Regions from separate parts of the Rhizobium sp. P28RR-XV genome, predicted to be linked through region 3. Evidence: riboswitches for the same ligand, from Rfam matches in the RefSeq annotation. Region 3 holds a riboswitch; each other region holds the start of a gene.

The links. A riboswitch is a leader RNA that binds a small molecule or an ion and turns the genes downstream of it on or off. The one in region 3 is predicted to bind thiamine pyrophosphate.
Region 1: another riboswitch for thiamine pyrophosphate. It lies ahead of thiC (phosphomethylpyrimidine synthase ThiC); the one in region 3 lies ahead of thiM (hydroxyethylthiazole kinase).
Region 2: another riboswitch for thiamine pyrophosphate. It lies ahead of thiB (thiamine ABC transporter substrate binding subunit); the one in region 3 lies ahead of thiM (hydroxyethylthiazole kinase).

The regions. Positions count from the first base shown of each region.
Region 1 covers NZ_JABAIG010000006.1:78,664-84,454, reverse strand. The annotation lists gene HGP12_RS14160 (thiazole synthase) at 1-231, opposite strand, end outside; gene thiS (sulfur carrier protein ThiS) at 234-431, opposite strand; gene thiO (glycine oxidase ThiO) at 422-1,402, opposite strand; gene thiC (phosphomethylpyrimidine synthase ThiC) at 1,404-3,230, opposite strand; TPP riboswitch at 3,323-3,455, opposite strand; gene HGP12_RS14140 (hypothetical protein) at 3,589-4,332, opposite strand; gene HGP12_RS14135 (porin) at 4,945-5,791, shown strand, end outside.
Region 2 covers NZ_JABAIG010000004.1:392,108-397,898, reverse strand. The annotation lists gene HGP12_RS11260 (M48 family metalloprotease) at 1-110, opposite strand, end outside; gene HGP12_RS11255 (ATP-binding cassette domain-containing protein) at 486-1,214, opposite strand; gene thiP (thiamine/thiamine pyrophosphate ABC transporter permease ThiP) at 1,207-2,844, opposite strand; gene thiB (thiamine ABC transporter substrate binding subunit) at 2,855-3,883, opposite strand; TPP riboswitch at 4,045-4,162, opposite strand; gene HGP12_RS11240 (MFS transporter) at 4,233-5,771, opposite strand.
Region 3 covers NZ_JABAIG010000008.1:95,725-101,515, forward strand. The annotation lists gene HGP12_RS18045 (hypothetical protein) at 1-570, opposite strand, end outside; gene yghU (glutathione-dependent disulfide-bond oxidoreductase) at 783-1,658, opposite strand; gene HGP12_RS18055 (DUF1127 domain-containing protein) at 2,235-2,381, opposite strand; TPP riboswitch at 2,616-2,712, shown strand; gene thiM (hydroxyethylthiazole kinase) at 2,764-3,567, shown strand; gene thiE (thiamine phosphate synthase) at 3,564-4,199, shown strand; gene thiD (bifunctional hydroxymethylpyrimidine kinase/phosphomethylpyrimidine kinase) at 4,196-5,008, shown strand; gene HGP12_RS18075 (3-oxoacyl-ACP reductase) at 5,016-5,780, shown strand.

The DNA.
Region 1 (5,791 bases), on a different contig from region 3:
CGAGACACCATGGCAGCCGGCGGTATTGGGAAGAACGCGAACGCCAAGTTCGCGAATCATGTCGAAGAAGGCGCCGCCATTGCGGCCGCCGGCCGTTTCCCGGCGCAGCGATACGGTGACGATTTCGGTTTCGGAGCGCTGGACCGATTCGGCCAGCACGGCCGGGGAGGGGTAGCGCGCCGTGCCGAGAAGAAGACGCGATCGGATCTCGGTTCCGTAGAGCTCGAACATGGTCAGCCTCCCTGCATCGGCGTCAGGATTTCGATCCTGTCATTGTCGGTCAAGATGTGGTCGTCGCGTTCTTCGCGATGGATGAGTTCGCCGTTGACGGCGGTTGCCAGCCACTCGCCCTCGTATTCGAGCGCGGCGAGAAGCTGCGAAAGCGTGGTTGCGTCGACGATCTGTGTTTCGCCATTGATGATCAGGCGCATTGGCGGCTCCTGTCGTTTTTGTGTCCGGAAAAAAGGAGATCCGCGGCCTCTGTCGCAATCGACGGCGCCAGCAGGAAGCCGTGGCGATAAAGGCCGTTGATAAGAATGGTCTTGCCCTCCCGCGTCACGCGCGGAAGGTTGTCCGGAAAGGCGGGACGGATGCCCACGCCGGTTTCGACGATGGCGGCATCGCCAAAGGCGGGATGCAGCGCATAGGCGGCGTTCAGCAGTTCCATCAGCGAGCGGGCGGTGATCGGTCCTTCGAAGTCCGTTTCGATCATGGTGGCGCCGACCATGAACAGGCCTTCGCCGCGCGGCACGATGTAAACGGGAAATCGCGGATGCAGCAGTCGGACAGGCCGCGCAAGGGCGACCTCCTGCGTCTGCAGATAGAGCATTTCGCCGCGCACGCCGCGTAATTCTCGGCTTTCGCCGATGCGGGCAGCGCCCGTGCAGTCCACGACATCGGGGAAGGGATCGCGATCTCCGATATGGTCGGCAAAGGTGACGCCCTTCGCCGCGAGTGCGCCTTTTAACGACTGCAGGGCGTCGCGAGGGTCGAGATGTGCTTCTTGCGGGAAGAACAGGCCATGCCTGAAGCGACCGGCAAGCGAGGGTTCGAGGGTGGCGATCTCGCGTTCCTCGACCCAGCGATAGCCCGTCGTGCGGCCGGCGAATCGTTTCAGCTCGCTTTGGTCCCGGTTCGGTGCGACGACAAGCGTGCCATTGCGGATGATCTTGACCGGTAGAATCGCGTCCCATCGATCGGCGGAATCACGTCCGCGCTCGAGCACGGCCTCATCGGCACTTTCCCGCTCGCACCAGGGCGCCAGCATGCCGCCGGCGAGCCAGGAGGCGGCTCGGCGGAAATTCAGGCCAGGATCGACAACCGTGACCTCGGCACCGCGAACGTGCAGTTCATGTGCGACCGTGAGGCCGGCAACGCCGGCCCCTTTGACAAGGATGCGCATTTCATTCGGCCGGCTGCGCAGGGGTTTCGACCGGCATATAGAGATCACCGCCTTCGCGATATTTTGCCGCCATCGCCTCCAATCCTTCTTTCTGCGCCTCGGCGCGGATGTCGTGCGAAATCCGCATGGAACAGAATTTCGGGCCGCACATCGAGCAGAAATGCGCCACCTTGTGCGCTTCCTTCGGCAAGGTTTCGTCATGGAAGCTGCGGGCGGTGTCGGGGTCGAGCGACAGGTTGAACTGGTCCTCCCAGCGAAACTCGAAGCGGGCGCGCGACAATGCGTCGTCACGCACCTGCGCGGCCGGATGACCCTTGGCGAGATCGGCCGCATGGGCGGCGATCTTGTAGGTGATGACGCCGGTCTTGACGTCGTTGCGGTCAGGCAGGCCGAGATGTTCCTTTGGCGTGACGTAGCACAGCATCGCCGTGCCGAACCAGCCGATCATGGCAGCGCCGATCCCCGAGGTGATGTGATCATAGCCCGGCGCGATATCCGTCGTCAGCGGCCCGAGCGTGTAGAAGGGCGCTTCGCCGCAAACGGCGAGCTGCTTGTCCATGTTCTCCTTGATCTTGTGCATCGGCACATGGCCGGGACCTTCGATCATCACCTGGCAATCCTTGGCCCAGGCGATCTTGGTCAGTTCGCCGAGCGTTTCGAGTTCGGCAAACTGCGCGGCATCGTTGGCATCGGCGATCGAGCCGGGGCGCAGGCCGTCGCCTAGCGAGAAGGAGACGTCATAGGCGCGGCAGATGTCGCAAATTTCGTCGAAATGCTCGTAAAGGAAGCTCTCGCGATGGTGATGGAGGCACCACTTGGCCATGATCGAGCCGCCGCGCGAGACGATGCCGGTGACGCGATTGACGGTCAGCGGGATATAATGCAGCCGCACGCCGGCATGGATGGTGAAATAGTCGACGCCCTGTTCGGCCTGCTCGATCAGCGTGTCGCGATAGACTTCCCAGGTGAGCTCCTCGGCAATGCCGCCGACCTTTTCCAGCGCCTGATAGAGCGGCACGGTGCCGATCGGCAGCGGCGAATTGCGGACGATCCATTCGCGGATATTGTGGATGTTGCGGCCGGTCGAAAGGTCCATGACGGTATCGGCGCCCCAGCGGGCGGCCCAGACCATCTTTTCGACTTCCTCCGCCATGGAAGAGGTGACGGCGGAATTGCCGATGTTGGCGTTGATCTTCACCAGGAAGTTCCGGCCGATGATCATCGGCTCGCTTTCCGGATGATTGATATTGGCCGGAATGATCGCCCGGCCGGCCGCGACCTCCTGGCGGACGAATTCCGGCGTCACATGGTCCGGAATATGGGCGCCGAAGCTCTCGCCGTCGCGCACCAGGGCTTCGGCATTCGCCTTGCGACCGAGATTCTCACGGATGGCGATGAATTCCATTTCCGGCGTGATGATGCCGGCCCGCGCATAGGCAAGCTGCGTGACGGCCTTGCCGTCTTTAGCGCGCAGCGGCTCGCGCTTGGCCGGAAATTCCGGCGTCAGCCGCTCGCCGGTGACGAAACCATTGTCTTCGGGGCGCACATGGCGGCCCTCATAGGCCTCGACGTCGCCGCGAGCGAGCACCCAGTCGCGCCGGTGCTGCTGCAAGCCGTGCTCGATGCGGATATCGGCGCCCTCGACGGTGTAGGGGCCGGAGGAATCATAGACGATAACAGGCGGCTCGCCCGATGTCGGATGGACGCTGACCTCGCGCATCGGCACGCGGATATCGGCGTGGATGTCTCCCGGGATATAGATCTTCCGCGATGCCGGCAGCGGGCCTGTCGTGACGGTTGGGGTAAGGGTCTTTGCGGCAATGGTCATGGTTTGAGGCTCCAAGTTGCGGTTGGAGACCCAGTCAATCAGCCGGAATGATGAAAAGACGCCGACATGGAATCCACGCGGGAATCCGAGGCCTTCGAGCGCTTGCACCGTCCCTACGCCAGTATGAACTGGATCAGGTTCAACGGGTCACTGCGCCCACAACCGGCAAAGCCGTATTGTTCAGCAGTATCTCAGCCCCTTGCCGGGACCCCCCTGGTGAATACTGAAAGGCTATGCTCTCCCTTCGGCTTCTGTCAACCCCGCAACGATGATTGCCTTTTTTCGGGCGGCTGCGCTCGGCGCATTGGAGAATCTACAATTTAAACGTATTTAAACGGGTAGCCGGCATGGCGTCGCCTCAATAACGAGGAGCGGTGTTGCCATTGAAGCGGTGAGGGCCGGTGTGGGAGAGCTTGCTGGCGGTATCGAGCCAGATCTTGCCGCCGAGCGCGCGCCAGCGGTGACAGAAGGCGAAGTCTTCGCTCAGATAAATTCCTGTCCCTTCCTCGACCATGCATTCGAACAGGGCATATTGGGTGCCCGGCGAACGCTTGGTGCTCGGATAGGCGTGTATGGCGTTGTAGCGCAGGTCGGGATAGGCGGCGATCATCCTTTCGATGACAGCGCGCTTGATCAAAAGCATGCCCGTGCCCGCATAGACGGCACTGACGAAATCGCCCTCGCGCTCGGCGCTCTGGCCGACCAGCGGCGTTCCGACATAATGAAGTGCTGCCGCCGCAAGCGACATCCCATCGCGCGAATTTTCAAGGGCCGCGGTGTCCCAGTCGTAGTCCTTGATCGGATACATGGCGGCGACCACATCCTTGTCGGCATCCAGCAATCGCATCACCTGATCAGGCTCGAAGCTGATGTCGGCGTCGATGAAAAGCATGTGGGTCGCCGCCGTATCGTTCAGGAAGGACGACACCAGCGTGTTGCGGCTGCGGGTAATCAGCGCGTCATTGCCGAGGAGAGCGAGCGTCAGCTGTATGCCGGCCTGCGCGCCCGTCTGCATCAGGGAAAAGATGGATTGCATATAATCCTTGGTGACGAGGCCACCGAAGCAGGGGGTCGCGATGAAGATCATTCGTTTCTCGTTCATGCGCGATTTGTTCCCTTCCCATGGCGCGAGTCGCCGGAATCTAGGAAGATTCACCATTTCTGTGTGTAGCGAATTGTTGAATTTTATTTCTGAGCCTTGCCGGAATTCGCAAGCCTTTGCGGGCGCCCAAGCGCGGATAGGACCGTCGCCGGCCGTGAATCTATCCGCCATGCTCTGATCGATTATCTCTGGCGACCTCGCCTTTAATGCCGCCGGCAGCCTTTCTTGCCGCGCGTTCGCGCCTTTGGTGCTCTCGCCGGATGAAGCGAACCCCGCACTGCCGTCGCCAGTTGCATTTAAGCAACAGCGGCCAAGACTAACGCCAGACCAGCGTCCGTCAAGCCTTCATATAATTGACAAACATACGGGCTGTTTGTAAGTCAGAAGCAGGACAGAACTTGTCTTACGGTCGAGCGATCGGCCGGATCGGTAGGGGCATTTCAAGACCTTTGCCGCGGGGTCAATCATGGAGGTTCGAGGGGACTCAAGCCAACATTACGTGCGTACTTGCCGGGCTGCGCGGTCGCGTTTTCGACCGAGTCGATCTTCAAGGTGGTTTCAGCTCAGCACTCGCGGCAAATTAGAAATGCATATTACAACCAGGAGTTTAATATGAATATCAAGAGCCTTCTTCTCGGCTCCGCTGCTGCGCTGGCAGCAGTTTCCGGCGCCCATGCAGCTGACGCCATCGTTGCTGCCGAGCCGGAGCCGTTGGAATACGTCCGCATCTGCGACGCTTACGGTGCTGGTTACTTCTTCATTCCGGGCACTGAAACCTGCCTCAAGATCGGCGGACGTGTCCGTTCCGAAGGCGAGTGGTACGATGCCTACAACCCGAACAGCAAGAACGGCACGCTCTGGCACACCCGTGCGGAACTGAGCGTCGACACCGCGACCGACACCGAATACGGCCCGCTGAAGACCAACACGGTCATTCGTTGGGACTGGAACGACGGCAACTCGACCTCCACCAAGCTGCTGTTCGCCAACATCAGCCTCGGCGGTTTCCTCGTCGGTAAGGCCGATTCGCAGTACAACTCCTACATCGGTTATGCCGGCGACGTCATCAACGACGACGTGATCTATGACGGCCCGTACGAACTCAACCAGTTGACCTACAACTATGATGCCGGCAACGGCTTCACGGCTATGATCTCGGTTGAAGACTCGAACTCCAGCGGCTCCGACGCTTCCTACGGCGCAAGCTGGTGGTCCGACGACAAGGGCAACCACTACGCTCCTGACGTCGTTGCTGGTGCTGGCTTCAAGTCTGGCGCATGGGGCTTCAAGGTCGTCGGCGGTTACGACTCGATCGTCGAAGAAGGCGCTATCAAGGCTCGTGTCGATGCCGACTTCGGCGTATTCTCGGCCTTCTTGATGGGCGGCTGGAACACCGATGGCGACAAGCTCAACAAGTATGCAGGTACCAACCTCGACCGTTCGGCTTGCCCCGTTAATG
Region 2 (5,791 bases), on a different contig from region 3:
GCGCGCGGGTCGTTTTTCTGCACCTCGGAGACGATCTGCGGATTAGCGGAGGGCGAGACGCTTGGCTGATAGGATTGATCCATCACCGTCTGGCAGCTGTCCAGCACCATGGCAGCGACAAGGAGCGGGGCTAGGCGGCGCAAACGGGCTGCGACGGTCACGCTGATCCTACGTGCTGCTAATTCGCTCTGCTTCAGTACCAGTGTCCCACTCATTTCGCTGCCATGCCGGCTCGGCGCCAAATCCGGTTGATCGTTACCGGGCTGATCATCGTCGCGCGCCGATAGAGGTTGCCTGCATCCCCTTCGATCCGCGTCTGCCCGGACGGTCTCCAGCCCTTGCTGTAGCCGATTTTGGCACCGGTTGCATAGCGAGACTCCGTTTAAATGTGGCAGCGTTGTATTTTAGCAAGCATTTCCCAGGACTTTCAGCCGCTTCGCACGACGAAATTAAGGCAGAGCGGGCAACAAGATGCTGCAGCGCAATCAATGCTGCAGAAATGTGGTCAGTGCCGGAATGTCGCCTGTCTCGAGGAAGGTCTTTATGGGGGCGGCAAGCCTGATCGTGCCGCCATCGATAAACACGGCATGGTCGGCAAGACGCCGCACCTCGGCCGGGTCGTGCGAGACGATCAGCACCGTATTGCCGCTCTCGCGATGCAGGGTTTTCAAAAGTTCGACCATGCCGGAGCGCAGGCCGGGATCGAGGGCGGCGAAAGGTTCGTCCAGCAGCAGGATCGGCTTGTCGCGCACGAGCGCCCTTGCGAAAGCGGCGCGCTGCCGTTCGCCGCCGGAGAGCGTTCCCGGCCTGCGCTTCTCGAAGCCGGGCAGTCCGACGCGCGCCAAGGCCTCCGAGACCCTTTGCCGGTCCTGTGCAGAAAGCTTCAATGATGGGCTGATGCCGAGACCGACATTGGTGAAGAGATCGAGATGGGCAAAGAGGTTGTTGTCCTGGAAGACCAGCGACACGGGCCGTTCCGCAGGGTGGAGGCCGGTCACATCCTGCCCCGCCAGCAGCACGCGGCCGCGATCGGGCTGTTCGAAGCCGGCCAACAAATTGAGAAAGGTCGACTTGCCAGACCCCGACGGTCCGGCAATGGCGACGATCCTGCCCTGCGGCAATGCGCAGTCAAAGCGAAAGTCATGCGTGCCGAGGCGCAGCTCGACTCCGGCCATGGCGATACCCTGTTGCTTCATGTCGTTGCCGTCAGTCATTTCTCTTGCTTTCGGAATCGCGCGCGCCTTGGCCCGCCGTGCCGGCGATGGTCAGAAGAAGACAGACCAGGCCGAGGATCAAGGCATACCCATCGGCGTCGTTCGTGCGGTAGCTGCCGAGCTTGCTGTAGACCAGCCATGGCAGGGTCATCAGGCTGTCCGAGCCGAAGAGCGCCACCGCGCCGAGGTCGCCGAGCGACAACGCCATGGCGAAGGAGAGCGCGGTGAAGAGCGGCTTGCGCAGACCCGGCCAATCGATCAGGCGAAGACGGGCGATGCCGTAAAGGCCGAGGCTTGCGGCCAGCCGTTCGGTGCGGCGGCGATGGACTGCATAGGCCGGTTCGATGACGCGGATGACGAAGGGCAACGCCATCAGCGCATTGATAACAACGATGAGGATGGCGGCAAAGCGGCTGGGATCACCCAATGGTCTCAGCGCCAGAAACCAGCCCGTTGCCAGCACGATCGGCGGGATCAGCAGAATAAGGGACGAGCTTGCACTCAAGGCGAGCGCCAGGCCGCGCAGGCTGACGGTCTTGCGGCGATCGACCGATATCGCCGATCGGGCGCGGATGATGGCAAAGGATAACAAGACCGCCAGAAGGCCGGCGGAGAGCGCGATTGCCAGGCTCGTGACGGCCGCTTGCAAAAAGATCGGCTGGCCGGCGAGTTTCAGAAGATTCGCCTCAAAGCCGGTCACGACGACGGAAGCGAGCGGCAGACCGAGAAAGAGCGTGGCGGCCGACAGCACGCCGGCGTCGGTCCACCGTGCGGCTGTCCTTTGCCCATCGATGCGGTGGAGCGCGCGGCCGCTGGTCAGCCCGTGATCGTCTGGCGCGCGAAACAGCGTCATGGCGCTAAGGACGAGGAGAGTGACGGCGATCTGAAGCAGCGACAGCATTACGGCGCGGCCGGGGTCGAAATCGAAGCGCAGCGCCTGATAGATCGCCACTTCCAGCGTCGTCGCGGCCGGTCCGCCGCCGAGAATCAGGACGAGCGTGAAGCTGGTGGCGCAGAGCATGAAGATCAGGCCGGCAATGCCGGGGATGAGGCCGCGCAGGACAGGCCATTCGATGAAGCGAAAGACCGAGGCGGGCCGCATGCCGAGCCCGCCGGCGACAAGCCAGTATTCCGCCGGTACGCGCTCCAGCCCGGCCAGCATCAGCCGGCAGGCGAGCGGCATGTTGAAGAAGACATGGGCCAGCAGGATGCCGGCGAGACCATAGATGCTGACGGGTTGCGATAGGCCAAGCGTAGTAAGCGCCTGATTGATGAGCCCTTGCCGGCCCCAGATGCCGAGCAGGCCGAGCGCGCCAATCAGCACCGGCAATCCCATCGGAACCGCCATCAGCCGGAGCAGCCACAACCGGCCGGGAAAATGCGGCTGGCGCGCCAACGCCCGGGCGACCGGTAGGGCGAGCACCACGGAGAGAAGCGTCGAGAGCACCGCCTGCAGCAGCGTGAAGCGCAGGACGCGCAGCAGATAGGGATCGGTCAGCGTGGTGTCGCCGCCGGATTCGATGCTGGCGGCCAAGAGGGCAAAAACGGCGACCCCGACGAAGAGCACGATGCCGGCGAGGCTAAGCGCCCCGCCGGAAATGGCGCGTCTTCGTTCGGGTGCCGCGAGCATGATCAGCGCGTCAATTGCCGCTGGTGGCGGCCAGCCATTCGTCGATCCAGGCCTTGCGGTTCTTGTCGACGTCGGACGGGCTCATCAGGAAGGTCTTCGACGGCACGACGAGTTTGCTGAAGGCATCCGGCAGCGGCTCGGAGGTGGCCGAGACCGGCATCATCCAGTTGCTTGTCGGGATGATGTCCTGGAAGCTGGGGGAGATCATGAACTTCAGGAAGTCGCGGGCAAGGTCCTTGTTCGGCGAGGATTTGATGAGGCCGGCGACCTCGATCTGGATATAGTGTCCTTCCGAGAAGGCGGCCGCCTGATAACGATCGGTCTTGTCCTCGATCATGTGATAGGCCGGTGACGTCGTATAGGAGAGCACCAGCGGTGCCTCGCCCTTGGTGAAGAGGTCATAGGCTTCCGACCAGCCGGGGGTGACCGTCAGGATGCGGCCCTTGAGCTTCGTCCAGGCATCGGCCGCCTTGTCGCCATAGATCGACTTCACCCAGAGCAGAAGCCCGAGGCCCGGCGTCGAGGTGCGCGGGTCTTCGATAACGATCTTCTGCGCGGGATCGCCCTCGACGAGATCCTTCATGCTCTTCGGGGGATTCTTGACCGTCTGGCTGTCGTAGATCACGGCGAAATGGCCGTAGTCGTAGGGCACGAAGACGTCATCCTTGAAATCGCCGGGGACCTTAAGCGCGGAAGTGTCAACGCCGCTTGCATCGAAAAGGCCGGTGTCCTTGGCTTCGTCGACGAGATTGGTGTCGAGGCCGAGAACGACATCGGCCTTGGTGCCCGCGCCTTCCAGCTTCAGGCGCGACAGAAGCGCGACGCCATCTGTGACGCTAACATAGTTGACCGTGCAGCCGCAGGTCTTTTCGAAGGCGGCCTTGACCTTGGCGCCCGGCCCCCAATCGGCGGTGAAGCTCTCATAGGTGTAGATGGTCAGAGCTTTGTCGGCCGCTGCAGCAGGCTGTGCGGCGAAAAAGCTTGTTCCGGCGGCAAGGGCCAGGCCGGTGAAGAATGACAATAGCGAACGGTGTTGCATGACAGCGCCTCCTCCTGGAGCCGGATGATTTTAGGTCTATGGACCTAAAATCTGAATCCGCTCTAAAATCAAATAATTAGAGCATGATGTTGCCCGAAAGCCGTTTACACTTTTCGGCATCATGCTTTAGGTTTCGTCTTGAAGGGGAAAGGGCGCCATGATTTCGTCACGCGTCTAATCCCTCCGCCGGTGTTAGCCGGATCAGGTTCCGCGGGTTGGCCCGGTAAAAGCCTCTCAGCCGGATGTCCGGAAGGACATAAGGCACCCCGTTAGAGCGTCGGCAGATTTAGCCTTGCGACGAAGGGATGACAAGGAAAATGATTCCCTTGTCGATTGCAGGCGGGCGATCTTACTCGGCCGCGTGAGCGGCCGCCGTCGGGCTTTCGATTTTCTTCACGGCGCCCGGAAGCTGCACGTTTCTCAACGACAGTGAGGTCAGAAGGCCGATGAGGCAGATGCCGGCAGCCGTCAAGAACAGCGGGCTGAAGGCGCTTGCATAGGCGGTGGCGACGGCCTCGCGGGTCGCCTCGGGCAATGCGGCCATCATTTTCGGCGTCAGCTGCTCGATGTCGGATACGCCCGCGATGGAGATGCCGACATTGCCGAGCTTGGCGGCGATGATGGCGCCGTAGATGGAAATGGCGATCGAGGCGCCGCCCATGCGCGAGAGCGTGACGGCGCCGGTTGCAGCGCCGACGTCACGGGCAGCGGCTGCGTTCTGCACGCCGATGACGGGCACCTGCTGCGCAAGACCGATGCCGATGCCGTGCAGCAGCATCAGGCCGCCGATGAAGACGATGGGCGTGCCGGCAGGCAGGAAGGCGAACGAGCCAAATGCGATGGCGCTGCAGGCAGCACTTGCGATGGCAAAGGGCTTGTAGCGGCCTCTGGCCGCGATCAGCCTGCCGGCCGATAGCGAGCCGCAGACGATACCGCCAGTCAGGAGAATGAACAGCAGGCCGGCCATCGAGGGCGAAAGGCCTGTCGTCGTCTGCAGGAAGAGCGCGAAATAATTGACCATCCCGATGGCAACGGCGCCGCTGGTGATCGAAATGATCAGCAGGAGGCCGAATGTCGGATTGCGGAACAGCGTCATCGGCACGATCGGCTCAGGAGCGCGGCGCTCGATGAAGACCCAGGCGATGGCGCAGATCATGCCGAAGGCGATGATGCCGAGGCACTGTGGCGACAGCAGTGATCCGAAGAGTTCGGTGCCGTCGGCGGCAAGCACGATGCTCGTCGTCGTCAGCGCAAGAACGATTGCGCCGGCATAATCGATCTTCGGGCGGCGGGGCGGCTTGCGATAGGGGAGCATGGTGGCGAGACCCGCCAGCACGACAAAGCCGATCGGCACGTTGACGAGAAAGATGGAGCGCCAGCCGAAGAGGTCGCTCATCGTGCCGCCGAGAACGGGGCCGATGGCGCCGGAGGCCATCAGCACGAGGCTCGAATAGCTCTGATAGCGGGCGCGTTCCCGCGGCTCGAACAGGTCGGCATTGACGGCGAAGATCGACACGAGGATGCCGCCGCCTCCCAGCCCCTGAAGGACGCGGGCGGCAATCAGCGTATTCATCGAAACGGCAAGGCCGCAGACGGCGGAGCCGATCGTGAAGATCGCGATCGCCATCATCATCACATATTTGCGGCCGAAGAGATCACCGAGCTTGCCGTAAACGGGCATGACGGCGGAGAGCGAGAGAAGATAGGCCGATCCGATCCAGCCGAAGCGTTCCAGATGCCCGAACTCGCCGACGATCGTCGGAAGCGCCGTCGAGACGATCTGGTTGTCGAGCGTGGCCATGAACATGGCAGTCATCAGAAACAGGAAGAGTATAAGCCGCCGTTTATGATCCGCCACGAGCGGCGCGAACGTTGTCTGCATGTCCATGGGGTAAAAAATCCGAGCTT
Region 3 (5,791 bases):
CTTGGCAACGGCGCGATCGCTGCTGACACGGCCCATGAAGTGGCGACCTGCTGAGGCCGTCATGACGCCGCTGCCCGTCTCGTTGCCCATCAACGTGATGGTCATCAAGGCGCAATCATCCTCGCGCGCCAGAAGCGAGGCTGCAAAGAGATGGATGTCCGTGCCCGAAGTCGCGACGATCGCGTCGACTTGCGGTTGTCCGGCGGCCTGATTGAGATCAAGCAGACGCAGCAAATCCGACCGCACTCGTCCAATTTCACGCTCATAGATAGCTGCGGGCGAGCCGGTTTCCATTTCGCCGACCAGACCGGCAAAGTAAGTGTCGATCTCGGCAAAGGCATCGGCGGAAATCGTCGACGCCGTGGAGGAGCCGAAAGCCAGATCGTTTGGACGAGGCGCCGGGCCGTAACCGTACATATTGAGACCGCTGACGGCATCGCAGTCCAACCGCTCGTCGCCACCCGAAATCAGGCACTTCAAGAGCGCTTCTCTCTCCTTGCTTGATTGCTGCGACGGCACGCCCGCGATGATTTTATTGTCCAGGGCACGGTCACCAGCAATTTGCTGCATGGAAAAGCATTCCTCTTGCGTCATCGGTGAAACGCATTGCAGAGTGCGTTGCGTTCTCTGCCGGGCGATAAAGCTTCGGCAGGGAGACATTAGACCCGACAAGATGGAGCGAGGCTGACTTGGCCGCCTCACGAACATCGCTGGCAAAGCCAATAAAAAAACCCGCAATCCGGAGACCGCGGGTTCAAGGAAATAACGAGCGAAACTGCCTATCAGCCTGCAGGCGCGATCTTGTCTTGCGTCTTGGTCTCGAAGTCGCTGGCATCGTGGCGCTCACGCAGCTGCTCGGACGGTTCGCCCGACATGCGGTTGACCATGCGGCCACGCTTGACGGCGGGACGCGCGTAAACCTGCTCGGCCCAGCGCTGAACGTTCTTGTAGTCCTGCACCTGCAGGAACTCGGCCGCGCCGTACTGCCAGCCTTTGGCGAGACCGCCATACCACGGCCAGATGGCAATATCGGCGATCGTGTAGTCGCTGCCGGCGATATATTCGCTTTCGGCCAGGCGACGGTCGAGCACGTCAAGCTGGCGCTTCACTTCCATGGCGAAGCGGTCGATCGCATATTCGATCTTCGTCGGCGCATAGGCAAAGAAATGGCCGAAACCGCCGCCGAGGTAGGGCGCGCTGCCCATCTGCCAGAACAGCCAGGACAGGCATTCGGCACGGGCCGGCTGTTCCGTCGGCAGGAAGGCACCGAATTTTTCGGCGAGATACATCAGGATCGAGGCCGATTCGAAGACGCGGACCGGCTTCGGGCCGCTGCGGTCCAGCAGGGCCGGGATCTTTGAATTCGGATTGACGTCGACGAAACCGCTGCCGAACTGGTCGCCCTCGCCGATCTTGATCAACCAGGCATCATATTCCGCGCCGCTGTGGCCGAGCGCCAGCAGCTCTTCGAGCATGATGGTGACCTTCACGCCATTCGGCGTCCCGAGGGAATAGAGCTGCAGGGGATGGCGCCCTACAGGCAATTCCTTTTCGTGAGTCGGCCCGGCGATCGGACGGTTGATATTGGCGAACTGACCGCCATTGGCCTTGTTCCAGGTCCAGATTTTCGGCGGCGTGTATTCGGCAGAACCGGTCATGGGCATCCTCCTGTTGCAGGGAATCACGTTGGGGTTGGTCTTCGATGTAGCGCGCTACAGGCGTCGCACATAGGGACGGCCGTTCATTTTTGCGAGAGGAGGCCGTCGGTTTTCAGACAGGCTGGGATCGGAGATGGCCGAAGCAAGGACCGCGTTCCGACGCGCGCTGCAGACCGGCAAAGATGAGGAGGAAATCCGATATTGCCTGAAACGAAAAAGCCTGCCGCGGGAGGAGGTGCGGCAGGCTTTTTACAAGAACCGAACAGCGAACGGGAGGAGGAATGCCGCTGTTCCCGCAGTCGTCCCTGGGAGGAGGAGAAGGACGTCTGCAAAAACGAAGGGATGCGGGAGGAGATGCATCGCTTCGATGGAGTTGAGAATAGCTGATTTTTGCTCACAGGATAGGCATTTCTTTGCAAGGCAGTTATGCGCTATGCGAAAAGCGGCCGGCTTTGCCGATCTGCTTGCAGCGCACGCAAAGAGCCTGAATCCGTCCCCTCCGGACAAACCAAAAGCGCCTGCTCGGGACGAACAGGCGCTGGCATAATGCAGCTTTATAAGGAGCCGTTGCGGCCGTTAGCGAGCGATGGCTGCGCGGGCAACATTGCGGATTTCGCCGCGATCGATACCCAGATCATGCAGTTCGCGCGTGGACATACGGCCCAGTTCGGCGACCGTCTGACGATACTTGCGCCAGTTATTGAAAGAGCGTGCTACGTTCATGATGATCCCCTTTCGTTGGGCTTTCGAAGCTGAGCTGCCGTGCTTGGCGCCCCCTTCGCTTCGATGAGTGACATATAGTCGAAACCTCTCGGCTTTTGCAGGGCTAAGGAATCACTGCACCCATGCATTCATTGCATGGGTCGCCTGGAAATTAACAGAGCCCAACTCCATTCATCGCCAGGGCTTTGGTGATTTGCTGATGACAGCGCCGCCGTTGTCTGCGAAAAGAAGGGAGATGAGAGACAGGGGCGTCCGCTTTCCGGCGGGCTGAGAAGGACCCTTTGAACCTGAACCAGATCATGCTGGCGGAGGGAGTCGCTCGGGACCTCGCGAAGCTCAGCACGTCGTCCCTTTGCGTCTCGCCTGCCCTGAAAGGCGCGATATGCAAGACCAAATCACAGCAGGCAATCAGCTTCACATCATGCGGGCGAACCCACCGCTGGTGCAATGCATCACCAATTTCGTCGCCATGAATATCGCGGCCAATGTGGTGCTCGCCGCCGGAGCATCGCCGGCGATGGTGCATGCCGAAGAAGAATCGGGTGAATTTGCCGCCATCTCCGGCGCGCTGACGATCAATATCGGCACGCTCTCGTCCGGCTGGCTTGCGGGCATGCTGAAAGCAGCGCGCTCGGCCAACGATGCCGGCAAACCCTGGGTTCTCGATCCCGTCGCCCATTATGCGACAGAGTTTCGTCGCAAGGCGATCGCGCAATTGCTGGAGCTGCAGCCGACGATCATTCGCGGCAATGCGTCCGAGATCATCGCGCTTGCCGGCGGCACCAGCCGCGGCCGGGGCGTCGATAGCCGTGATGCCGTCGAGCAGGCGGAAGAGTCCGCCCGGCAGCTTGCTGAAAAGCACGGCTGTGTCGTTGCCGTCACGGGCGTTACGGATTTCGTGACGGACGGACGGAGGGCCAAGCGCATTGCCGGCGGTTCGCCGCTCATGCCGCAGGTGACCGCGCTCGGTTGCTCGCTCACCTGCCTCGTCGGCGCCTTTGCGGCGGCAACGCCGGATGATCCATTCAATGCCACCGTAGCGGCACTCGCGGTCTTCGCCGTTGCCGGCGCCCAGGCAGGAGCAGCAGCGGACGGTCCGGGCTCCTTCTCCTGGCGCTTCCTCGATGCACTCGCCGCGCTCACGCCGGAGATGCTGGATCGCGTTGCAAGGATATCGGCGGCATGAAGGACTTCGATCTCTCGCTCTACCTCGTGCTGGACCCGGTGCTGTGCGCCGAACTCGGCATGATCGAAACGACCCGTGCGGCCGTTGCCGGCGGCGCCACGATCGTACAGCTGCGTGACAAGCATGCCCCCACCGCAGCCATGATCGAGACGGGCCGCGCCCTCAAACAGATCCTGCACGGGACCAACGCCCGACTGATCGTCAACGATAATGTCGAGGCCGCCATCGCCGTCCGTGCCGATGGCCTCCACATCGGTCAGGAGGACATGAGTGCCGCCGACGCACGCCGCCTCATCGGGCCGGACATGATCCTCGGCCTTTCGGTGGAAACGGAGGCTCTTGCTATCGCCATAGATGCCGGCATTGTCGACTATGCCGGAATCGGTCCGGTCTTTGCGACCCCCACCAAGCCCGATCACAAGCAACCGATCGGCTTCGCGGGCCTTGCCCGCATCGTCGGGCTCTGTCCGGTTCCATCAGTCGCGATCGGCGGCCTCAAGGCAGAGCACACGAGAGAGGTTTTCTCGGCCGGCGCGGATGGTCTTGCGGTCGTCTCCGCCATCTGTGGCCGTCCGAACCCGCAAGCGGCGACAGCCCTCATCGCGAACGTCATCAAGGAGGCTCGCCAATGATCCGCAATGTTCTGTCCATCGCCGGTTCCGACCCATCAGGTGGTGCCGGCGTCCAGGCCGACCTGAAGACCTTCTCCGCCCGCGGCGTTTACGGAATGGCAGCTTTGACCGCCTTGACGGCGCAGAACACGCAGGGTGTCTCCGGCGTCCATCCGGTACCCCCCTCTTTCGTGGCGGACCAGATCCGGGCGATCTTCGGCGATATCCGTGTCAATGCCGTCAAGATCGGTATGATCGCCAACGCCGAGATCGCTGATGCTGTCGCGGATATTCTGGCACGACATCGCAATGTGCCTGTCGTGCTCGACCCTGTCATGATCGCCAAGGGCGGCGCTGCCCTGCTTGCTGCCGACGCCGTCGACGTGCTCACCACGCGGCTGCTGCCGCTTGCGACGGTCATCACGCCGAACCTGCCCGAGGCGGCGGCGCTGCTGCACGACGCCGAGGCGGCAAGCCGCGACGACATGGCCCGCCAGGCGCTTGCGCTGGCAGCGCTGGGGCCTTCGGCTGTTTTGGTCAAAGGCGGTCATCTTGAGGGTGACGAAAGTCCGGATGTGCTGGCAAGCGCCGGCCACCTGACCTGGTTCGAAGCCGAGCGGCTGCCGACGAAGAATACACACGGAACGGGCTGCACGCTCTCCAGCGCTATCGCCGCCGAGATCGCCAAGGGCGCCCCGCTCCCCGAGGCCGTCGCCGCCGCCAAAGCCTATCTTGCCGCCGCGGTTGCCGCCGCAGGCCAGCTTTCCGTCGGAAGCGGCCACGGACCCGTGCAGCATTTCCATGCTCTCTGGCACACAAACAAGGAGTAGAGAAGAAATGAGCCTGTCACTCAAGGGCCAGATCGTCATCGTTTCCGGCGCAGGGCGCGGTCTTGGCGCCGCCATCGCGACGGCCTTTGCCCGCGAAGGCGCGAAGGTTGCCATCAACTATCGGGCAAGCCGCGAACGGGCTGAGGCGCTAGCGGCAGAACTTGGCAATCACGCGAAAGCGTTTCAGGCCGATATCCGCGATCTTGGAAGTACGAAGCGGCTCGTCGCCGAGGTGACCGAGCACTTCGCAGCGCCGACGGCGGTCGTCCACAATGCGCTCGCCGATTTCAGCTTCAACGGCGATGCGCGCTCGAAACTGGACGCCTTGAGCTGGGCGGAGATGGCGATACAGATGGAAACCGCGCTGCAGGGCGCCTTGAACCTGATACAGGCGGCGCGGCCGGCAATGGCGCAGGCAGGCTTTGGCCGGATCGTCACCATCGGCACGAACCTCTTCCAGAACCCGGTGGTGCCCTATCACGATTATACCGCCGCCAAGGCGGCGCTGTTGTCGCTGACCCGCACGGCCGCGTCCCAACTCGGCCCGCTCGGGATCACCGTCAACATGGTCTCCGGCGGCCTTCTGCGCACGACGGCCGCCAGCAGCGCCACGCCGGAGGCCGTTTTCGACATTATCGCCGCGAATACGCCGCTGCGCCGCGTCACCACCCCTGAGGAGGCTGCCGATGCGGTGCTCTTCTTCGCAAGCCCTTGGGCACGTGCCGTCACCGGGCAAAATCTTATCGTCGATGGCGGTCTCGTCTTCGGATAGCGGTCTTAGAA